DNA from 2 places in the Nocardiopsis sp. MT53 genome. Region 1 is predicted to be linked to the other one. Evidence: riboswitches for the same ligand, from Rfam matches in the RefSeq annotation. Region 1 holds a riboswitch; the other holds the start of a gene.
The links. Region 1 has a riboswitch for cobalamin ahead of K1J57_RS23365 (ABC transporter substrate-binding protein). Riboswitches for the same ligand answer to the same signal wherever they lie in the genome.

Region 1 (7,823 bases):
GCTGACCCCGTCCACGACCAGGCGCCCTCCCGCCGGGCGGCTCACCCGCTCGGCCCGCAGCCCGCGCTCCCGTTCCGGGGGCGCGGCCTTTGGGGGCGCTCCCGCCAGGGTGGTCCCGCGATCGGTCACAGCGCCCTCCTCGTCCGGTACAGCACGGCGACGAACGCCGGCACGCCGATGAGCGAGGTCACCACGCCCACCGGGATCTCCTGCGGGTCCAGCAGCGTGCGCGCCGCCGTGTCCACCCACACCAGGAAGACGGCGCCGGTCAGCGCGGCCACCGGCAGCAGCCGGGCGTGGCCGGCCCCGGTGAGCAGCCGGGTGACGTGCGGGAGGACCAGCCCCACGAACCCGATCGCCCCGGCGGCGCTGACCAGCGCGGCCGTGAGCAGCGCGGTGACGGTCAGCAGTACCAGGCGGGCCCGGGCCACCCGCACGCCCAGATGCGCGGCGGCCTCCTCCCCGAAGGCGAAGGCGTCCAGGGTGCCGGTGTTGGCCAGGCAGACCGCCAGCACGGCGGCCAGCACCAGCGAGCACAGGGCCACGTCGGACCACCCCGCGCCGGAGAGCGAGCCCAGCAGCCAGAACAGCACCCCGCGCGTGGTCTCGGCGTCCGCCGAGGTCAGCACCACGAACGAGGTCAGGGCCGAGAAGAGCTGCATCGCCGCGACCCCGGACAGGACGACGCGGTCCATGCCGCCGCCGAGGGTGTGGGACAGCAGCACCACCGTCCCGAAGGACAGCACCGCCCCGGCGAAGGCCCCCGCCGACAGCGACACCGCTCCGGCTCCCCAGCCCAGGACGATCACGAGCACGGCCCCGGTGGAGGCGCCGGAGGACACCCCCAGCACGAAGGGGTCCGCCAGGGGGTTACGCAGCAGCGACTGCATGACCGCCCCGCACAGCGCCAGCCCGGCCCCGCACACCGCGGCCAGCAGGGCGCGGGGCATGCGCAGGTTCCACACGATGCCGTCGCGCAGCACCGACAGGGGGCTCTGTCCGTGGCCGAGCCGGGCGAGCACGGAGCGCCCGACCTCGGCCACGGTGATGTCGGCCGGGCCGACGGTCACCGCCGCGGCGACCGACACGGCCACCGCCGACAGGCCCAGCGGGACGAGCAGCGCGAGGCGCGCGCCCCTCACTGCGCGAGCCCGAGTTCCCGCAGTCCGGCGGCGACCTGCTCCACACCCTCGACGGTGCGGATCGACGGGTTCATGGCCTGGCCGCTCAGCAGGATGTAGCGCTCCTCGCGCACCGCGGTGAGGTTCCGCGTGGCGGGGTGCCCCTCCAGGAAGTCGATCTTGGCGGCGGCGGTCTCGGCGGTCTGCGACTCGCGGGTCAGGTCGCCCAGCACGATGACGTCCGGGTCGCGGTCGGCGACGGTCTCCCAGTTGATCTGGGGCCACTCGTCGTGGGTGTCGTCGAAGGCGTTCTCTGCGCCGACCGCCCGGGTGATGGCGCCCGGGGCCCCGCAGCACCCGGCCAGGTAGGGGGACTCGGAGTTCGCGAACCAGTACATGAGGGACACCCCGGAGGCGTCCAGGTCCGCGGTGGCGGCCTCCACCCGGCCCTCCAGGCCGGCGACGAGCTCCTCGCCGCGCTCGGGGACCCCGAAGACCCGGGCCAGGTCGCCGATCTCCCCGTAGACGACGTCCAGGGTCAGCGGTTCGCTGCGCGACCCGTCGCCGCCGCTGTCGTTGTCCTTGCCCGCGGCGCAGTCCGAGGGGGAGACGTAGGTGCCCACGCCCAGCTCCTCGAACTGCTCCCGGGTGGCGACGCCGCCGGTGCCCAGGGTGGACTCGAAGGACGCCGTGACGAAGTCGGGCTCGGCCTCCAGGACGCGCTCGAACGAGGGGTTGTTCTCCGCCAGGCGCGGGACGCCCTCGTCGGCCTCCTCCAGGCCCTCCATGATTGGGTCGGTCCAGGTCGCGGTGCCGACCACGCGGTCCTGGAGCCCCAGGGAGTACAGGATCTCGGTGGTGCCCTGGTTGAGGGAGACCACCCGCTCGGGGGGAGCGCCGACGGGCACCTCGTGCCCGCAGTTGTCGAGGGACGCCCCGCCGGCCGGGGCGGAGCCGGCCGCGGCCCGCCCGTCCCCCGGGCCGGGGGAGCAGGCGGTGAGCAGTAGGACGGGGACGAGCAGCAGGGGGCCCGCGAGGGGCATACGGCGGTGCATGGGATGCCTTGCATGTCGGGGCTCGGACGCGGAGCCTGGCATGGGTCGCCCGCGCGGTGTCGGCGCGCGGGGCCAGCAGGTCTTCGGACTCGGGCTCACCCGGACGGAGTGCCTTCCCAGGCCGGTCCGCACCGCCGTTCCCGGCCCGCACGGTCCCGCCCCAGTGGCGTAGTACCCCGCCCGTCCCCCTCACCGCTGCGCGTCAGTTCCGGATTCGCACCGGATTCCCTGACCACCGGAGTGGTACGACTGGCCCGGGCAGGATACCAACGCCGCCCCGGGCGTACGCGGCCGGTCCCGGCGGGAAAAGGCGTTGTCGCCCGGACGGCGCCTCGGCCATAGTGGCGGGACCCCCGGGAGCCCGGCGCCGGGACGCCGGGGATCCGGCGCCGCCGCCCGCGCCCCCGGGCCCCTGCCCTGCCCCGGCACGACCCTGCGCCCCCTCACCAGGAAAGGAACCCCCATGTCCACCCTCCGGGTCACCGCGGAGAGGCTCACCGTCCACCCCCACCCCAACGCCGACGCGCTCGAACTGGCCCAGGTCGGCCTGTTCCGCGCGGTCGTGGCCAAGGGCGCCTACCGCACCGGTGACTGGGCCGTCTACATCCCCGAGAACGCCCTGCTGCCCGACGGCCTCATCGACGAGCTCGGCCTGACCGGCAAGCTCGCGGGCTCCCGGCGCAACCGGGTCAAGGCGATCCGGCTGCGCGGCGAGATCTCCCAGGGCGTCGTCTGCAGCCCGCGGGCGCTGGCCGACCGGGACCTGGCGGCGGCCCACGAGGAGGGCGCGGACTTCGCCGCGGAGCTCGGCGTCACCAAGTGGGTGCCCGAGATCCCGGTGCACATGAGCGGGGAGGTCGTCGCCGCCCCGGACCTGCTGCGCTGGATCGAGGTGGAGAACGCCAAGCGCTACCCGGACGTCTTCACCCCCGGCGAGCCGGTGGTGGCCACGGAGAAGATCCACGGCACCGCCTGCCTGTTCACGCTGGTCGCGGAGACGGGCGAGGAGTTCGTCTCCTCCAAGGGGCACGGGTCGCGCAACTTCGCGCTGGCCTTCGCCGAGGACAACCTGTACTGGCGCTCGGTGCGGACCCACGGGGTGCCCGAGGCGGCCCGCCGGATCGCCGAGAAGTTCGGCGCGGCCCGGGTGGGCGTGTTCGGCGAGGTGTTCGGCGCCGGCGTGCAGGACCTGGGCTACGGCGAGCACGGGCGCAGCGAGCGGCCGGGGTACGCGGTCTTCGACGTGCGCCTGGACGTCGACGGCACCGTGTCCTGGGTCGACGCCGCCGACCTGCCGGGCCTGCTCGCCGAGGTCGGCCTGCCCGCGGTGCCCGAGCTCTACAACGGCCCCTACGACGAGGCCGCGCTGTTCGAGGCGGCCCAGGGCGACGAGACCTGGAGCGGCCGCGCCGCCCACCTGCGCGAGGGCGTGGTGGTCCGGCCCTCCCGCGAGCGCTACTCGCCGGTCCTGGCGGGCCGCGCGATCGCCAAGTTCGTCTCCGACGCCTACCTCACGCGCAAGGGCGGCACCGAGTACGAGTGACCGCCGTGCCGCCGGGGCGCCCCGCCCCGGCGGCACGCGCCCGCCGCGGCCCGGGGCCTGTTCGCCGGGTGTTCTCCTGTGCCATGGGGGCGGCGGGGCGCCCGGCGGGGCTCCGGGGTTCGGAGGAGACGTCCGCGCCCCGCCGGTCCGAGGGCCCGTGATCCTTGAGGAGGTTCCCGCGTGTTCGACTTCGGGATCGGGGGCTACCGCCCCCGGTGGATCATCGGCGCCGCCGCGGTCGGCGCCTACGGCGACCGGCTGCGGGCGCTCGCCGGCCGGCGGCTGACCCGCACCTGGCTGGTCTGGGACGTCGAAGGCGACGAGTGGTTCGCCGACTGCCCCGTGCTCCTCGACTTCGAGGGCGAACAGGTGGAGATCAACCACGCCCGGTTGGACGACCTCTCCATCACCTGGAACACCGTCGACCCCGCGGCCCCGGTCCGGTGGCCGGGGTTCACGCTGTGCTGGCGCCCCGACGCCCACCCCGCTCCGAACGGGCTGCGCGGCCGGGAGCTGCGGGGGGTCGACCTCCTCGAACGCAAGGGGTGCGTCAACGTCCGCTTCCGGTTCGACGGGGGAGACCTGACCGTCCTGAACGCCCTCGACGAGAACGGATTGCGTTTCGACCCGGCCCCCGCGGACCGCCGTCGGGACAGCGGTTGAGACCCCGCGCGGCGGCCTACTGGAGTGACCGATGTGAACGCGGAGCGTTTCAATCCATGATCAAAGGGTTATTCCCCCTGGTGGGCGTTGTGCCCGAATGATCATCTGATCAGAGCAACGGGGGGATTTCATGCGTACCGCTCTCAAGTTGGCCCTCACGGGTCTGTTCGCCGCCGGCCTGCTCGGCGCGGGTGCGGGGGTGGCCAACGCCGCTCCGGCCACGGCCGCCGGCGGGCAGAAGTCCTACGACGAGTGCATCGACGAGCAGAACGCTCTCGGCCTCATCAACCTGGACCTCAACCTGCTCAGCCAGTGCATCACGTCCGACGACTGACCCGCGGTGTCCGTCCCGGTGCGCCGCACCGGGACGGGCCCGGACCGGGCGCGGCCGGCCCCCGCTCTCACTTCGGGGACACCCTCACCCCGAGGAGCCCGCGACCGCCCGGGCGTAGCGCTCGGACAGCGCGCGCAGCAGCGGCACCAGCTCGGCGGGGGACTCCACGGTGAAGTCCATGCCGAGCATGCCCGCGTACACGGCGACCGTGTCCAGGCTGTCGGCGCCGGTGACCAGCACCGAGGTCCCCCCGTCCACCGGTTCGACCACCCCCACCGCCGGGTTGATGCGCTCCAGCACCCGCTCCGCCGGCGCGTGGACCCGCAGCCGCGCGTGCACCTTCCACCCCTGCGAAGCGATCGTCCGCATCGCGAACGCCGTGTGGTCGCCGCCGGGAGGCGGCACCGGGTCGAAGCGCCGCCCGGTCGGCGTCCGCGGCTCCATCCGGTCGACCCGGTAGGTCGACCACACCCCGTCGCGCGGGTCGCGGGCGACCAGGTGCCAGCGGCGCTGCCAGGCCAGCAGCCGGTACGGCTCCACCAGCCGGGGGTCGCCCCCGTAGTCGAACCGCAGCCACTCGCCGTCGCGGACGGCGCGCGCCACCGCCCGCAGCACCCCCGGGTCGACCTCCGGGTCGGGCGCGTCGGTGGCGGTGTTCTCCGGGGCGTGCTCGATCGCCCCGTGCAGCGCGTCGACCGTCGGGCGCAGCCGCGACGGCAGCACCTGTTCGAGTTTGGCGAGCGCCCGGCCGCCCGACTCGGCGACCCCCGAGACGCCCGCCGCCGCACGGAGGCCGACGGCCACGGCGACCGCCTCCTCGTCGTCGAGCAGCAGCGGGGGCATCCGGCCACCCGGTCCGAGCCGGTACCCGCCCGCCGGGCCGCGGGACGCCTCCACCGGGTAGCCGAGACCGCGCAGCCGGTCGACGTCCTTGCGGACGGTGCGGCCGCTGACCCCCAGCCGCTCGGCGAGTTCGGGGCCGGACAGGTCGGGCCGCGACTGCAACAGGGACAACAGGGCCAGGAGCCTGGCCGCCGTGTCGGACATCCGGCACCCCCGGGGATTCTTTCGCAGGCCGTGTGCTCAATGAGGAACGGAACGTTCCTGATAGGACCGTAGCGTCGGAGACATGGAGAACACCAGCGCTTCCGCCGCCACCGACATCCGCCCCTTCACCGTCGCGGTCACCGACGCCGAACTCGCCGACCTGCACGAGCGGCTCGCCCGCACCCGGCTGCCCCAGCCCTCCCCGACCGACGACTGGGAGGCTGGAACCCCCAACGCCTACCTGCGCGAGGCCGTCGACGCCTGGCGGGACTTCGACTGGCGCGCCGCCGAGGCGCGCGTCAACGCCGTCCCGCACTTCACCACCGGTATCGACGGCCAGGACATCCACTTCGTCCACGTCCGCTCGCCGCACGCCGGCGCCACGCCCCTGCTGCTCGCGCACACCTACCCCGGCTCCTCGGTCGACTACCTCGACCTCATCGACGCCCTCACCGACCCGGTCGCCCACGGCGGCCGCGCCGAGGACGCCTTCCACCTGGTCATCCCGGACGCGCCCGGCTACGGCTTCTCCCAGCCGCTCGCCTCCGGGGGGTGGACCACCGCCCGCGTCGCCGCCGCCTACGACACCCTGATGCGCCGGCTCGGCTACGAGGGCTACGGCGTGCACGGCTCCGACAACGGCGCGATGGTCGCCCGGGAGCTCGGACTGCTGGAGCCCGACGGGTTCCTCGGCCTGCACGTGCTGCAGCTCTTCTCGTTCCCCTCGGGCGACCCCGCCGAGTTCGAGCGCATGGAGCCGCGGGACCACGCCGGCCTGGAGCACATGCGGTGGTTCCAGTCGGTGGGCGGCTACAACACGATGAACGCCTCGCGACCGCAGACCGTCGCGGTCGGCCTCAGCGACTCGCCGGTGGGCCTGCTCGCCTACAGCGAGCTGTTCAACTCCTTCGGCAACGGCACCTCGCTGGTGCCGCTGGAGAAGATCCTCCTGGAGGTGAGCGTGAACTGGTTCGCCAACGCCGCCTCCGGGATGGGCCGCTCCTACTTCGAGAACGCGCGGGCCCAGGACGAGCCGCGGGTGAACAGGGCGCCCACGGGCGTCGCGGTCTTCGCCGACGACTTCCAGACCATCCGGGTCCTCGCCGAGCGCGACAACTCCGCCATCGTGCACTGGAACCGGTTCGACAGGGGCGGCCACTTCGCCGCCCTGGAGGTGCCCGACGTCCTCGCCGCCGACATCCGCGCCTTCTTCGCCGCGCTCCGCACCCCCTGAACCCCGGCCGCGGGTCAGCGGTCGGGCCGCACCCACCGGCGCAGCGCGTCGAGCGTGGTGTCCGGCGAGGTGTTGAAGCAGAACACCACGCCCGGGACGAGGGAGGTGATCAGGTTGACCACCCGCTCGAACAGCAGCGTGTGCTCCGGGGCCATGCGCAGCCCCGCGCCGATCATCACGACGCGGACGGGCCGGCCGTCCAGGCACGCGCGGAGCGCGGCCTCGGCCTCGTCGGGGTCGGTGGTGACCTGGCAGGTGACGACGTCGAACCCGGCGTCGCGCACGGCCCTGTCGCCCTCGGCGATCCTGGCCCGCAGCATCTCCTCGGTGACACCCGGGTACCGGTCGAAGTCGACCGTGCTCGGGTGCAGTCCCACCGACAGGACGGCTTCGCTCACCGTGTTCCCCTTCCGTTCCCTGCACGCCGTCGTCCGCGCGCCGCGCGGGGACGACCGGCCCCGGACGGGGCGCGGCTGTAGCGTAGCCGCCGCGGCCCCGGTGTTCCAAGGGGGCGCCCGCGGCGTGCGCACACCGCCTCCGCGGCCCGCGGCACCCCGGACCGCCGGGGGCCGTGCACTCGGCGGAAGTCGCCCGGCGCCGTGCCGGTGGGCGGGGACCTGCCCGCGCCGACGCGCCGCGCGGGGGCGGCGGGCCTCCGGTCGGGGGGCCGCGCACTCCTGCGGAGCGCAGCCCGGGGAGAGCGTGCTCGGCGAACGCCCGCGCGTTGTCGGCCGACCGCACCACCGCCGTCTCGGCGTACTCCCCGTCCGCCCCGCCCGGGCCCGCGACCGCCGCCGGGTCCTCCACGAGCACGGCGCGCGCGGGC
Region 2 (7,823 bases), 2.1 Mb from region 1:
GGCACGACTTCCTCGGCTACGCCGTCCACGTGCCCAGCTACCTGGCCCAGTCCACCTACCCGCGCGCGGCGCTGGCCGCCCTGCGGTACATCGCCGACGCCACCGGCCTGTCCCTGCCCGCCACGGGCCTGGAGGAGGTCGCCCAGGCCACGGACGTGGAGATCGCCGAACAGGTGAGCGCCTCCGAGGAGGTCCAGCGCATCGTCGTCAACCTGGAGCGCCAGTACGACGACATCATGTCCTCGCGGACCGACCCGGAGGACCGCCGGGTGCTCCCGCTGGCCGACGACGAGGCCGGCCTGCCCACCGCCGAGGAGCTCGGCGCTGAACTCGAACGCTTTCTCGCCGAGCGCGAGAGCGACGGAAACGGTTAAATTACAGTCGTGTTCTACCAGATCCTCTTCAGCTCGGTCCTGCGCCACCTGGACGCCGAGACGATCCACAAGGTGAGCTTCGGCGCCCTGCGCTGCGCCGCCGCCGTGCCCGGCGCGGCCGCGGCGGCCGAGCGGGTGCTGGGCCCGCGCGAGCCCGAGCTGGCCGTGCGGGCGTTCGGCCGCGAGTTCCCCGGCCCGCTGGGCCTGGCCGCCGGGTTCGACAAGAACGCCGAGGGCCCCCGGGCCCTGGGCGCGCTCGGCTTCGGGTTCGTCGAGATCGGCACGGTCACCGCCCAGCCGCAGCCGGGCAACCCGCGCCCGCGCCTGACGCGCCTGGTGAAGGACCGGGCGATCGTCAACCGGATGGGCTTCAACAACGAGGGGTCGGCGCTGGTCGCCGAGCGCCTGCACCACCGGCGGGGCGGGCCCGGCCCGATCCTGGGGATCAACATCGGCAAGACCAAGGTCACGCCGGAGGAGGAGGCCGAGGGCGACTACGCGCTCAGCGCCCGGCGGCTGGCCCCCTACGCCGACTACATGGTGGTCAACGTCAGCTCGCCCAACACCCCGGGCCTGCGCAACCTGCAGAGCGTGGAGCGGCTGCGGCCGATCCTGTCCGCCGTGCGCGGGGCGCTGGCCGAGGCCGGGCGCCCGGAGCTGCCGCTGCTGGTCAAGATCGCCCCGGACCTGGCCGACGAGGACGTCGACGCGGTCGCCGACCTGGCCCTGGAGCTGGGGCTGGACGGCGTCATCGCGACCAACACCACCGTCTCCCGCGAGGGCCTGGCCTCCTCCGCCGAGGAGGTCGAGGCGGCCGGGGGCGGCGGCCTGTCCGGCGCGCCCCTGAAGGACCGCTCCCTGGAGGTGCTGCGCCGCCTGCGCGCCAGGGCCGGCGACCGGCTCACCCTGGTCGCGGTGGGCGGCATCGACACCCCCGAGGACGCCTGGGCCCGCATCCGGGCCGGGGCGACCCTGGTCCAGGGCTACACCGGCATGATCTACGGCGGCCCGCTCTGGCCGCGCCGCGTCCACCGCGGCCTGGCCCGCCTGGTCCGCGCCGCCGGGTACACCTCGATCGCCGACGCCGTCGGCTCCGAGGTCCCGGACACCGCGCCGGCCGCGAGCCCCGCCGCCACCGCCTGACCCGCACCGCACGGACCACCGCCGACGGCCCGGCCCGGGGCATCCCGCCCCGGCCCGGGCCGTCGGCGTGTCACCAGCTGCCGTCCCAGTCCGGGGGGTAGGTGCCGCCGGCCTCGGGGGCGAAGGCCTGTGACGCGGTCACGAAGACATAGCCCTTCTCGCGCAGCCGCTCGATGATCTCCGGCAGGGCCGCGACCGTCGTGGGCTGCGGGTCGTGCAGCAGGACCACCCCGTCGGGCTCCACCAGGTCCACCACCCGGTCCGCGACCGTGTCCCGGTCGGACCCGGTCCAGTCCTCGCTGTCGACCGTCCACATCACCTCGGCGAGCTCCTGCCGGGCCAGCTCCGCCTTGACGCCGTCGTCGGTGGCCCCGAACGGCGGGCGGAACAGCTCCACGGTGTACCCGGTCTGGCGGCGGATCCCCGCGCCGACCATCGCCACCTGCGCGGGCAGCTCCTCCGGCGTGAACTCCTCCGTCATGCTCTCGTGCAGGTCGTTGTGGTTGCCCAGCTCGTGCCCCTCGGCGTAGATCCGCCGCGCCAGCCACGGCCGGGTCAGCAGCGGGTCGCCGTTGAGGAAGAACGACGCCGTCACCTCCTGCTCGGCGAGGATGTCCAGCACGTGCGCGGTCGCCTCCACCGGGCCGTCGTCGAAGGTCAGCGCCACGCACTCGACCCCGGGGTCGGTGCAGTCCACGTCGGGGCCGCGCTCGGTCACCACGCCCGGGGGCACCGGGGCGGACTCCAGGGCGGTGTCGGGCTCGGACACCGACAGCACCGGCTCCTCGGTGAGCGACGCGCTCCGGGCCCGCTCGCCCAGGTCCGACAGCAGCGGTCCGGCCCGCTCGGCGTCGATGACCGCGGCGATCCGCCCCGGGGACGCGTCCGGCGGGTGCCCCTCGACCACGGGCGACAGGTGCCCGTCGTCGAACTCCACGACCAGGTCGCCGGCGGCGTTGAACCCGATCGAGTCGTAGGTGCGCATGACCGGCAGCAGCCCCCGCGGGTCCACGTCGGGGTGGTCCGCGAGCTCCTCGCCCACCAGGTCGTTCAGCTCCGCCAGCGCGGCGTCGTCGGCCAGCAGCTCGGTGGCGTACCCGGTGTGCCCGGTCGACTCGTCGTACCAGTACGTCGCGTACGTCTGGCGCCTCCCGTGCAGGTCCTCCTCGGTGCCGACCAGGCGCACGCCCAGGACGCCCTCGCCGGCGGCCACGACCTCCCAGGCGATCTCCAGGCCCACGGGCTCCCGGCTGGCCCCGCGGAAGTCCATGACCTCCCGGTCGATGTGCCCGTGCAGGGCGGTGGAGAACGCCTCGGCGCCCGGGAACTCCGGGTGGGCGACGGAGATCTCCACGTCCTCGGGGATGTAGGGGTGGTCGGGGAAGTCGTCCCCCTCGCCGCTCCACTCGGTGACCACGTCCCCGGGGCCGTCGACCAGTACGGTGACGGCCTCGCCGTCGGCCTCCTCCGGGGCGGCGGCCGGCGGGTTCTGGCAGGAGGCCAGGGGGAGCACCAGGGCCACGGCGGCCCCCACCGCCCACGGGTGCCGGCGTGCGGCTCCCACCCCGCGGGGGAGGGGCTGCTGCGGACGCGTACGGCTCGACGAGAACACCGGACTCCCTCATCCAGAACATGTGCACCGGGGCTGTTGGGTGCAACATAGGGGAATCCGGCGGCCCGGCCGTGACGCTGACCACATGTGGTCAGCCCCTGCGCTCTCGGTGACCGCCGCCGCCGCGCGCGGTGCCCCGGGCGGACCCCTGCGGGGGTCCGCCCGGGGCCCGGAAGGCGCGGCCTACTCCCCGGAGTCCTCCCCGGCGCCGTCCGAGGGCGCGTCCGAGGGCGGCTCGTCGGGCACGCCGTCCACGTACCGCTCGCCGGGCTCGGCGTCGCCCAGCAGCTGCGACACGGTCACCATCGTGTACCCCTGCGCGTCCAGCTCGCGGATGATTTTGTGCGAGGCCGCGATGGTGGTGGGGTGGATGTCGTGCATGAGGATGATCGCCCCGTCCGAGGCGCCCGCGATCGCCCGGTCCGCGACCACGGAGGGGTCCCGGTCCTTCCAGTCGTTGGTGTCGATGCTCCACAGGACCTGGGCCAGGCCCATGTCCCGGGTCACCGAGGCGACGCCGTCGTTGGTCGACCCGTACGGCGGGCGCATGAGGTCCATCGTGTACCCGGTCTCCCGGTACACCAGGGCCTGCACGCTGTTCAGGTTGTCGTGGACGCCGTCGGCCCCCAGCCCCGCCAGGTCGGGGTGGTTCAGGGTGTGGTTGGCCATCTCGTGCCCCTCGGCGTAGGTGCGCCGCACCGTGTGCGGGTGCTCCATCACCGGCAGGCCGGTGACGAAGAAGGTCGCCTTGGCGTCGTACTCGGCGAGCGTGTCCAGCAGTTCGGGGGTGCCCCCGCCGGGGCCGTCGTCGTAGGTCAGGGCCACGCACTTGACCTCGGGGTCGGCGCAGTCGACGGACTCGTCCACGGGGGAGATGACGCCCGGGACCGGCTCGTCCGCGACGCCGGGGCCCTCCCCGGGCGCGGCGGAGACGGCGAACTCCTCGACCCCGGTGGTGGCGGCGCGCAGCACCCGGCGCCCGAAGTCCGACAGCAGCGGCTCGGACTCGGCGCGCTCGACGACCGCGGTCAGGGGTCCGGCGTCGGCCGGGGCGACCTGCCCGGTGTCGAACTCCACGACCAGGTCGCCGTCGGGGTTGAACCCGACCGAGTCGTACAGCGACGCCACCGGCAGCACCGTCCCCGTCTCGGCGGCGTCGCCGAGGCGGTCGCGCACCAGGGTGTTGAGGGCGGCCAGCTCGTCCTGTCCGGCCAGCAGCGACTGCGAGCCGCGGGTGACGCCGTCGCCGGTGTCGTACCAGTAGGTGGAGTGGAACTCCCGGGTGCCCTCGGAGTCGGTCTCCTCGCCCGTCATGCGCACGCCGACCAGGCCGTCGGAGGCGGCGGTGATGTTCCACCCCGCCGTGTAGGACTCCGCGCCCGGGTTGGCGGCGTCGAACGCCTCCACGTCGGCGCCCAGCCTCCCGCGCAGGAACTCCGTGAGCGGCTCGGCGTTGGGCAGCACCGGGAAGGACACCTCGGTGGCGACCCCGTCGTACTCCAGCTCCTCCGTCTCCACCCCGGTCAGGGCGGCCTCGTCGACCACGGTCAGCGCGTCGGGCTCGCCGGTGGCGGGGATGCGCTGCTCGATGGCGTCGGCCAGGCCGTGCGCCACGCCCCCGGCCGGGCCCGCCCCCAACGACTCCGGTGGTCGCACCGACAACAGCACCATGCCGGCCAGGACCACGAGGGAGACGCCCACCGTGATGACCGGGTGGTCGGGGGTCATGGCGGTTCGGGGCAGCTTGTTCACCAGGGGTTCTCCGCGTCCATTTCGCAGACGAACGTGCACGGGGCCGGCGGGGGCGCCACCGTGCGACGTCTTCATCGGGTGTGACGCCGCCCACGGGCGGAGGGTTCGGACTCCGGGGCGGCGAGGGGCACAGGGGGCATGCCGGGGGGCAGGGGCGAGGGGATGTCTCCCTATACTCGCAGGCGTGGAAGGTTCGTGCGCCATCCTTCCGCCCGGGGCGATCCCGGGCCGGTGGCGCGCGTCGCAAGAGGGAACCCGGTGCGAATCCGGGACTGCCCCGCAGCGGTGTACGGGAACGACCCCCGCCATGGAGCACTGGTGGACCGACCGGAGAGGTCGGGGACCGGGAAGCGGCGGGCATTAGGGGACCGGTGGCCCACCGGTCGCGCCCGTGAGTCCGAAGACCTGCCTCCACCCGGCGGCGCACCCGTGCCGCCGGTGGTCCCGTGCCCCGAGGGAGGGCCGAGGTCGGCACCCGTGGGCGCCCGTCGAGCGGCGCCCCACCGGCGTGCCCCCTCGCCGACCCCGGGCACGGTGCCCGGCTTTCGACGAGGGAGAAGAAGCTTCATGAACACCCCCGGACCCGCCGTGCGGTCCACGGTGCACGGCTACCCGCGCATCGGCCCCGACCGCGAGCTCAAGCGCGCCGAGGAGTCCTACTGGAAGGGCGCCTCCACCGCCGCCGACCTGGAGGAGGCCGCCGCCGGCCTGCGCCTGGACACCTACGCCCGGCTGCGCGCCGCCGGGATCGACGACATCCCCTCCAACACGTTCTCCTACTACGACCAGGTGCTGGACACCGCCGTCCTGTTCGGCCTGGTCCCGGAGCGGTTCGAGGACCCGTGCGCGGCCGCCGACGCCGACGGGCGGCTGCGCCGCTACTTCGCGCTGGCCCGCGGGGTCCAGGGCGCCCCGCCCCTGGAGATGACCAAGTGGTTCGACACCAACTACCACTACCTGGTCCCGGAGCTCTCCCCGGCCGTGCGGCCGCGCGTCGCCGGCGACAAGCCCGTCGCCGAGTTCCGCGAGGCCCTGGAGGCCGGGTACCCCACCCGCCCGGTGCTGGTCGGCCCGCTGACCTTCCTGCTGCTGTCCAAGGCCGCCGACGACGCCCCGCGGGGCTGGTCGCCCATCGCGCTGCTCGACGACCTGCTGGACGCCTACGGCCGCGTGCTGGCGGACCTGCGCGCCGCCGGCGCCGAGCAGGTGCAGCTGGACGAGCCGGTGCTGGCCACCGACGAGGGCCGCGCCGCCCTGGGCCACCTGGAGCGCGCCTACGGCGTCCTGGGCGGGCTCGCCGACCGCCCGGAGATCCTGGTCTCCACCTACTTCGGCTCCATCGGCGCCGACGCCCTGCGCGTCCTCAAGGAGTCCCCGGTCGAGGCCGTGGGCCTGGACCTCGTCACCGACGCCGAGGGCATCGCCGACCTGACCGCGGTCTCCGGGCTGGGCTCCACCCGCCTGGTCGCGGGCGTGGTCGACGGCCGCAACGTCTGGCGCACCGACGTCCCGGCCGCCGTCGCCACCCTGGGCACCCTGCTGGGCCTGGCCGACGGGATCTCCGTGAGCACCTCCTGCTCGCTGCTGCACGTGCCCATCGACCTGGACGCCGAGACCTCGCTGCCCCCGGAGTTGCGCGCGGCGCTGGCCTTCGCGGAGCAGAAGACCCGTGAGGTCGCGCTGCTGGGCAGGGTGCTGTCCGAGGGCACCGGGGACGGCTACGCCGCCGCCCCGGCCCCGGCCGGCGCGTCGTTCGTGGACGCGCGCGTGCGCGCCCGCCTGGAGGCCCTGGGCGCGGACGCCCACGAGCGGCCGCGGGAGCGCGGCGCCCCCGGCGTCCCGGCACTGACCACGACCACCATCGGGTCGTTCCCGCAGACCGGCGGGCTGCGCCGGGCCCGCGCCGCGCACCGCCGCGGCGAGCTGGGCGAGGAGGAGTACAAGGCGATCCTGCGCGCCGAGATCGACCGGGTCATCGCGCTCCAGGAGGACATCGGCCTGGACGTGCTCGTCCACGGCGAGCCCGAGCGCAACGACATGGTCCAGTACTTCGCCGAGCAGCTCCGGGGCTACGCCACCACCGAGAACGGCTGGGTGCAGTCCTACGGCTCCCGGTGCGTGCGCCCGCCGATCCTCTTCGGCGACGTCTCGCGCCCGGAGCCGATGACGGTGGAGTGGACCACCTACGCCCAGTCGCGCACCGCGAAGCCGGTCAAGGGCATGCTCACCGGACCGGTGACCATGCTCGCCTGGTCGTTCGTGCGCACCGACCAGCCGCTGGGCGACACCGCCCGCCAGGTGGCACTGGCCCTGCGCGACGAGGTCGCCGACCTGGAGCGGGCGGGGATCCGCCACATCCAGGTCGACGAGGCCGCGCTGCGCGAGCTGCTGCCGCTGCGGGCGGAGAAGCGGCGGGAGTACCTGGACTGGGCCGTGGGCTCCTTCCGGCTGGCCACCTCCGGCGTCTCGCCGTCGACGACCGTCCACACGCACATGTGCTACTCCGAGTTCGGCCTGATCGTCGACGGCATCGAGGAGCTGGACGCCGACGTGACCAGCGTCGAGGCGGCCCGCTCTCGCATGGAGCTGGTGGAGGACCTGGGCCGCCGCGGCTACCGGCGGGGCATAGGCCCGGGCGTGTACGACATCCACTCCCCGCGGGTGCCGTCGGTGGAGGAGATCGAGGCGTCCCTGCGCCTGGCGGTGGAGCACATCGACGCCGGGAAGCTGTGGGTCAACCCGGACTGCGGTCTGAAGACCCGCGGCTACGAGGAGGTCGAACAGGCCCTGCGCAACATGGTCGAGGCCGCCCGCCGGGTCCGCTCGACCCTGTAGGACCCTGTAGGCGCCGCACCGGGGGGACCGGTCCCGGAACGAAAGGGGGAGGGGCCGCGGCGGTCGCCGCGGCCCCTCCCTTCATGCTCTTCCGTGCGCCCGGTGGC

Region 2: another riboswitch for cobalamin. It lies ahead of metE (5-methyltetrahydropteroyltriglutamate--homocysteine S-methyltransferase); the one in region 1 lies ahead of K1J57_RS23365 (ABC transporter substrate-binding protein).

The regions. Positions count from the first base shown of each region.
Region 1 is NZ_CP080599.1:5,297,568-5,305,390, forward strand. Features, by position in the region: gene K1J57_RS23355 (ABC transporter ATP-binding protein) at 1-108, opposite strand, end outside; gene K1J57_RS23360 (iron ABC transporter permease) at 126-1,142, opposite strand; gene K1J57_RS23365 (ABC transporter substrate-binding protein) at 1,139-2,164, opposite strand; cobalamin riboswitch at 2,233-2,445, opposite strand; gene K1J57_RS23370 (RNA ligase (ATP)) at 2,640-3,719, shown strand; gene K1J57_RS23375 (hypothetical protein) at 3,900-4,382, shown strand; gene K1J57_RS23380 (hypothetical protein) at 4,513-4,716, shown strand; gene K1J57_RS23385 (YafY family protein) at 4,801-5,763, opposite strand; gene K1J57_RS23390 (epoxide hydrolase family protein) at 5,846-6,997, shown strand; gene K1J57_RS23395 (hypothetical protein) at 7,012-7,395, opposite strand.
Region 2 is NZ_CP080599.1:175,285-183,107, reverse strand. Features, by position in the region: gene K1J57_RS00805 (proteasome assembly chaperone family protein) at 1-374, shown strand, start outside; gene K1J57_RS00800 (quinone-dependent dihydroorotate dehydrogenase) at 384-1,517, shown strand; gene K1J57_RS00795 (polysaccharide deacetylase family protein) at 1,588-3,039, opposite strand; gene K1J57_RS00790 (polysaccharide deacetylase family protein) at 3,313-4,857, opposite strand; cobalamin riboswitch at 5,112-5,291, shown strand; gene metE (5-methyltetrahydropteroyltriglutamate--homocysteine S-methyltransferase) at 5,449-7,716, shown strand.